2 regions of the Rhizobium gallicum bv. gallicum R602sp genome follow, and region 2 is predicted to be linked to the other one. Evidence: predicted binding sites of a transcription regulator. Region 2 holds the regulator's gene; the other holds the start of a gene.
The links. Region 2 encodes PhoB, which activates phosphate uptake and scavenging genes when phosphate is short. Its sites were predicted from a motif close to TGTCATNNANCTGTCAT; they were not measured.

Region 1 (3,409 bases), 500 kb from region 2:
GGCGTGATGTGGAATTCCTTGCGGAAGGCGCGTATCAGATGCGCACGGCTGAGGCCCGCCACGGCGGCGAGTTCTTCAAGTCCGACATCAAAGGCGTAGTTTTCCATCAGGTAGTCACGGGCGCGCTGCACCCCCGACCGCTCCTGCGTGTCGATCGGCACGATGATTGAACTGCCGTGATGCCGAAACATGGCCTCGAGCACAAGGAACATGCCCTGACTGGTCTCCAGCGCACCGGCCCCCGATTCCAGCGCGCGGTGCGCATCATGAAAAGCCTCGGCAAGCCGGGGATCGCGGAGGATCTGCTTGCCGAAGGCCGGCATGCCGCTGAAGGTGCGGCCGGTGACATCTTCCAGGATTTCCCGGAAGAGTGACGTGTCCGGGTAGATCATCCGGTAGCGATAGCCGCCCTCGACAGGCACGCCATCATGGATTTCGCCCGGATTGATCAGATAGAGATCGCCCGGCCCCGAGCTTTCGCGCGCGCCCCGGATCGTCGCGATCTGGCTGCCGCTTTCGATAGCGCCGATGCTGAAGGTCTCGTGGGCATGCGGCGCGAACTCATGCGTCAGGAAGGTCGCGCTCAGGCATTCCATGCCGCCAAAACGGCTGTCGCGCCAGAATCGCGTCGTCTCCGCCCCAGACAGCGGCATGGCTTCGGTTGCCTGTTCCTGGGAGATGTTGTCCATCGTCCGGATATAGCATCTTTGGGCCGCCCATTCTTGAACAAAAGTGATCAGGCGATCTTGCGCGCGCTGACCTTGCCCATCGGATGCAGCGAATGGACGCGGAACGGGCCGCCTGCGCCTTCCTCGATCATCAGCGCGATGTTGGCGACGGTGACCGGCTCAGCGAGAACAGGCTCGAAGACGCTACGCAGCGCCTGCTCGATGCGCGGCATATCGACAAGATTGACAGGACCCGTCACAGGCATGTGGAAGCGGAACTCATCCATCACATAGGGATTGCCCCAGCGATGCAGATTGGCAAACTGCGCGGCCGAAAGCCCATCCGGATCGATGCGCTCGATCTCGGCTTCGGAAAGCGGTGCACGGAAGCGGTCGAAATGCTGCACGACCGCAGAAGCGAGATAGTGCATGTCTTCGCAGGGGACCGACGGCACGAGGCTGAAGAAATTGCGCAGGCGCGCAACCTCGATCCTTGGAATCCGGAACGGCTGGAAGCTGCCGGAAAAGCGCATCATATCGCGTAAAAGTTGCGTTTCCGAAACATCGGCTGCAAGGTGAAACGGCGCCCTCAACACACCATGGAAACCGTAGCGGCGCGGCACGGCAGTATGGAACGCTACGTCGTGGATGCCGATCCCGCCAATGGCTGGAGGTTCGACCATCTCGCCGGAAAAGACGTTGCGACCGAGCCAATTGGCCGCCACATGGCTGATCGGATCGCTCGGCGTAGGCGTGAAGCAAATGGCGTAGCGCATACAATCTCCTCCACAAGGAAGGGCGCGCAGACGATTCCGGCGCCGTCGATGCGCTAGCAGATAGGCGATTTGCATGACAGAATAACGAAAAGCACCAGCTTCTAATTCACGTTTAACGTGAAGCAGCGATGATATGGCTCGAAAACGCGAAACTTTCCGGCAGGGCGAAAGGTGCGGAACGCCCGTCGGCCATATGTACGGCAGCTTCGGCAAGACGGTGGGCAAGGCCGAAGCTGACTTTGAAGCCGCCGGTCAAGGCGATGAGCTTCGGATAAATCGGATGCGGACCGATCATCGGATCGCGGTCGATCGCCTTCGGACGAAGGCCGGCCCAGCGCTCGACGACCGGCGCCTTCCCAAGCACGGGGGCCATCTCGCGCGCCGCTTCGATCAGAGCGTCGAGTTGAGCATCGGTCGTATTGGGATTGTCAAAACGGTCCTCGCTGGTGCTGCCGATCGCAGCATGGCCGCCCTCATGAGCAATGATATAGAGGCCGTCGCGGAAGATGGTGGGAAGGGCGGGATCGATCTCGGCTTTCAACAGCGCCGCCTGCCCCTTGACCGGTTGGCCGAGCGGCCTTTCCAATCCGGGCGTGAACCGCTGCAGAAGCGGAAATGACTGATGACCTGCCGCGACGATGCAGCGGCCAAAGGCGATTGTTCTCCCACCGGCGTCGGCGATCCCGCGTTCCGGTTCGAGACCGTCGACTGTAGCATTCTCGATAATGCTCACACGCTTTGCCTGCCTCAGAAAGGCGACAAGAGCGGCGACCAGCGTACGGGGTGCGACGCGGGCAGCAAGCGTGTCGTGCACGAAGCCGCTCGCACCAGCGGCAGGGTCGATCCAGCCTGTAACCGGCGGAGCATCTGCGACATGCCAATGGAAGCTGCGGCCGTGCCGATGCCAATGTGTTTCGGCATCGGCAAAATGGGTAAGCGCGATCTTGCGTAGATGCGGCTTCGGCAGCGGGATGATGCGCCCGGAGCGGCGGTAGCCTGTGGAAAGGCCGGTGGCAGCTTCGATCGCAGCGATCTCGGTTTCGAGGGAAACCAGCGCATCGAACTGGAACTGCTTCTTGGCATTCCATTTGTCCGGCAAATGCGGCATCAGCGCCCCGAGCAGCCCGCCGCTCGCGCCCTGCCCCAATTCACCGGCATCGACGAGGAGCGTGTCGATGCCAAACCGCTCGGCATGAACCGCCGCCCACAGCCCCATGATGCCGCCCCCGGCAATCAGCAGGCTGACGGACGATTGACCGGAGGAGATGGCCGCACTATCGGCTTTAGGCATGACAGAGATTGATCCCGATCAGAGTGGCAGCACGAGCCAGCCGCTCGAATGGCGCGACGGCGATATGCCTTATTCGCGGGCCTTTGGCGACCATTTTTATTGCCAGACGGACGGGCGGCTCGAATGCGGCCACGTCTTTCTGGCGGGCAATGGCCTGCCGGAACGGTGGACCGGCAAGGAAAATTTCCGCATTGGAGAGTTGGGGTTCGGCACCGGGCTGAACTTCGCGGAAACATGGCGGCAATGGAAAGCGCATCGCCAAACGGGTCAACATCTGAACTTCATTTCCTTCGAGCTTTACCCGATGCGCCCGCACGAGATCGGTCGCGCACTTTCGCACTGGCCGGAAATCGATGCCGAGCGGAAGGCGCTGACGGCGCTGTGGCCCGGCCAACCGAAAGGTACCGTGACGCTGGCATTGGACGAGCAGACGACCTTGAGCGTTGTCTGCGGCCCGGCAATCGATGGCGTTGCGGCTGCCGAACCCGGCTTCGATGCCTGGTATCTCGATGGCTTCGCGCCGTCGCGCAACGCCGACATGTGGTCGGAAGATCTAATGCGGCTCATCTGCGAGAAGACCCTCTCAAAAGGAAGCTTCGCGACCTATGCCGCTGCAGGCTTCGTCAGGCGCAATCTGATGGCGGCGGGATTTGCGGTCGAGCGGCGCAAGGGTT
Region 2 (3,409 bases):
GCAGCAGCGCCTGTGCATCGCCCGCGCCGTCGCCGTCAGCCCGGAAGTCATCCTGATGGACGAACCCTGCTCGGCACTCGATCCGATCGCGACCGCAAAGGTCGAGGAACTGATCCACGAGCTTCGCGAGAACTACAGCATCGTCATCGTAACGCACTCGATGCAGCAGGCGGCCCGCGTTTCGCAGCGCACCGCCATGTTCCACCTCGGCAATCTCGTCGAGGAGAACGACACCGACAAGATGTTCACCAACCCGGACGACCCGCGCACCCAGGATTACATCATGGGCCGCTTCGGCTGATTGTTGGCGTCGGAAACCGTAGAGACAATCAAGGACGTTCCCCATGGCATCGACCCATATCTATTCTGCCTACGACGACGATCTGAAGTTCTTGTCCCGCCGCATCTCGGAAATGGGCGGGCTTGCCGAGCAGATGGTGTCGGACGCCGTCCGCGCACTTGTCCACGGCGACGCGGGCTTGGCGCAGAAGGTCATCTCCGACGACGTGATCATGGATCACGCCGAACGCGAGATCGGCGACAAGGCGGTTGTCACGATCGCCCGCCGCCAGCCGATGGCCTCCGACCTTCGCGAGATCATGGGCTCGATCCGCATCGCGGCCGATCTCGAGCGCGTCGGTGATCTCGGCAAGAACACCGCCAAGCGTGTCATCGCGGTGCAGAGCACCGGCGTTCCGCGCAAGCTCGCCCGCGGTCTTGAGCATCTTTCCGAACTGGCGCTGGTCCAGCTCAAGGAAGTCCTCGACGTCTACGCCTCGAGATCCGCCGACAAGGCGAAGTCGATCCGCGAGCGCGACGAGGAAATCGACGCGATGTACACCTCGCTGTTTCGGGAGATGCTGACCTACATGATGGAAGATCCGCGCAACATCACAAGTTGCACGCATCTTCTCTTCTGCGCCAAGAACATCGAGCGCATCGGCGACCATGCCACCAACATTGCCGAAACGATCTATTACATGGCGACCGGCACTCAGCCGGAAGGCGAACGTCCGAAGGACGATACTGCCAACACCGTCGGCGCGGTCACGGAATGACAATTCCCAACCGGCCCTCAGGAGACAGAACCGAATGATCCCGAGAGTTGCAGTCGTAGAAGACGAAGAAGCACTGAGCGTGCTTCTTCGCTATAACCTTGAGGCCGAAGGTTTCGAGGTCGACACCATCCTGCGCGGCGACGAGGCCGAAATCAGGCTTCAGGAGCGCACACCGGATATTCTGATCCTCGATTGGATGCTGCCGGGCGTGTCAGGCATAGAGCTTTGCCGCCGCCTGCGCATGCGCCCGGAAACGGAGCGTCTGCCGATCATCATGCTAACGGCGCGCGGCGAGGAAAGCGAGCGTGTGCGCGGCCTTTCCACCGGCGCCGACGACTACGTGGTCAAGCCTTTCTCCACGCCCGAACTCGTTGCCCGCGTCAAGGCGATGCTGCGCCGCGCCAAGCCCGAGGTGCTTTCCACGGTGCTGAAATGCGGCGATATCGAACTCGACCGCGAAACGCATCGTGTTCACCGCAAGAGCCGTGAAGTCCGTCTCGGCCCGACCGAATTCCGTCTCCTTGAATTCCTGATGTCGTCGCCCGGCCGCGTCTTCTCACGTTCGCAGCTTCTGGACGGTGTCTGGGGCCACGACATTTATGTCGACGAGCGCACCGTAGACGTTCATGTCGGTCGCCTGCGCAAGGCGCTTAACTTCTCCAACATGCAGGACGTCATCCGCACCGTCCGCGGTGCAGGATATTCGATGGAAGCATAGCAGGGAGGCCGGAGAAGATGTCGGTGCGGATACTTGTTGTCGAGCAGGACGAAGATCTGCTCGCGACACTGAAGCATGCTCTGGAGACAGAAGGATATTTGGTGAACTGTCTTCACCCGCATGCGTCGCTGGTCGAGCTCGTGGCTTCGCGGCTGCCTGATGCGGTGATATTCGGTGCGCCGGCTCCTGGTTCGATTGCAATTTCGACATGCCGCCAGTTCCGGACGACTGGAGCGACCGCCCGCCTTCCGATCGTGGTGCTTTTGGACTCGGCCGTTGAGCAGGACAGGTTGGCTGTCCTCTCCGCCGGAGCCGACGACTGCCTCATAAAGGCAGTCTCCCACCTGGAACTCCTCATCCGCTTGCGGAACCTCCTGCGGCGGCTCAATCCAGCGCTGCTGGAGAGCACGCTGAAGGTCGGGGATCTGACGCTCGATAAAAACGCCCGCCGGGTTCACAGGCAGAAGAAGGAAGTCAAGCTCGGCCCCACCGAGTTCAGGCTGCTCGAGTTTCTGATGAAATCTCCCGGCCGCGTCCACTCCCGATCGGAATTGAGGGCATCGCTGTGGGGTAACGATGCCAGTGTCGATGAGCGCGCTGTCGACGTACACATCGGGCGTCTTCGGAAAGGCATCAGTTTCGGAAAGGCCGATAAGGTGATCCGGACGGTGCGTGGCGCCGGCTACGCGCTCGGCGACTTCTGATCTGGATCAGGTTGGACAACTTCAACGCGTCGTTGGCCGCCTCGCGAGCCCGAACCAGCTCGCGGATCGCCTCATGGCCTTCATCCGGAACCCAGACCGCGGTCAGCTCGCCCGCCCGGTGCAGACGGGTCAGGCTCACGGCATCCCGGCGGTTGGTCTTCACCCCGTCGCCCGGCCGCTTGGTCACCAGGGACGGCGCGACCACCACGCAGTCATGCCTCAGTTCGACAATCTGGCGGTAAAGGCCGTAGCCCGTGGGACCCGCTTCATAGCAAAAGTGAAGCTTGGCTCCACGCCTGGAAAGCTTACTGACCATCGACGCGACCGACGCCGGCTCCGACGAGATGTCACCGAAAAACCGCACCTCGCCGTTACGCTCTCCATCGGCAACCGCCACTGAAATCTTCAGCTTCGACGTATCCAAGCCGATGAAAATTACGCTTTTCATGGTTCGCCCTCGCTAAGCATTGGCAAGGCTCCGGCCTATCAGAGCAACCCCCGAATTCAGCTTACTGCGGGGGCGGGCCACCTCAACCTCACGAACATACGGTCTAGCTATCCTCATCGCTGTGCGCACAGATTGAGGCGCGCGATGCAGCTGTTCTCGCAATACGTGTGTCACGTCGATTTCACGCGACTGCCTTTATGAGGGTGTGCTTAGTCGCGCTGGAGGTGATTCCAATCCCCTTCGGCTCCCATACTCGCCTAGGGGTGTCAGACATATAATCCAGCCGGGATGAGGGTCGGCCCGACAGGCCATGCTCGTCCCAAAGTACAGCTAGTTTGGTTGAAGCGATATGGAGTATTCCATGACGATCAAGACTGCGTTGTTAAGAATGTCCCTGATTATCGTTTCCGGGTGGGTCATGGTCGGCACCATCACCTTGGTGATGTTCCATTGACTAGCGAGGTGTAAGCGGCATGCGGTT

Region 1: a site for PhoB is predicted at 1,518-1,534, ahead of RGR602_RS13710 (DUF1045 domain-containing protein). Genes of this name have one in related genera too.

What each region holds. Positions count from the first base shown of each region.
Region 1 covers NZ_CP006877.1:2,757,750-2,761,158, forward strand. Annotated here, with positions in the region: gene RGR602_RS13705 (AraC family transcriptional regulator) at 1-689, opposite strand, end outside; gene RGR602_RS13710 (DUF1045 domain-containing protein) at 737-1,444, opposite strand; gene RGR602_RS13715 (NAD(P)/FAD-dependent oxidoreductase) at 1,557-2,735, opposite strand; gene mnmD (tRNA (5-methylaminomethyl-2-thiouridine)(34)-methyltransferase MnmD) at 2,734-3,409, shown strand, end outside.
Region 2 covers NZ_CP006877.1:2,258,945-2,262,353, reverse strand. Annotated here, with positions in the region: gene pstB (phosphate ABC transporter ATP-binding protein PstB) at 1-301, shown strand, start outside; gene phoU (phosphate signaling complex protein PhoU) at 345-1,058, shown strand; gene phoB (phosphate regulon transcriptional regulator PhoB) at 1,093-1,776, shown strand; gene RGR602_RS11290 (winged helix-turn-helix domain-containing protein) at 1,794-2,480, shown strand; partial or broken gene RGR602_RS35130 (IS110 family transposase) at 2,497-2,928, opposite strand; gene RGR602_RS11280 (hypothetical protein) at 3,402-3,409, shown strand, end outside.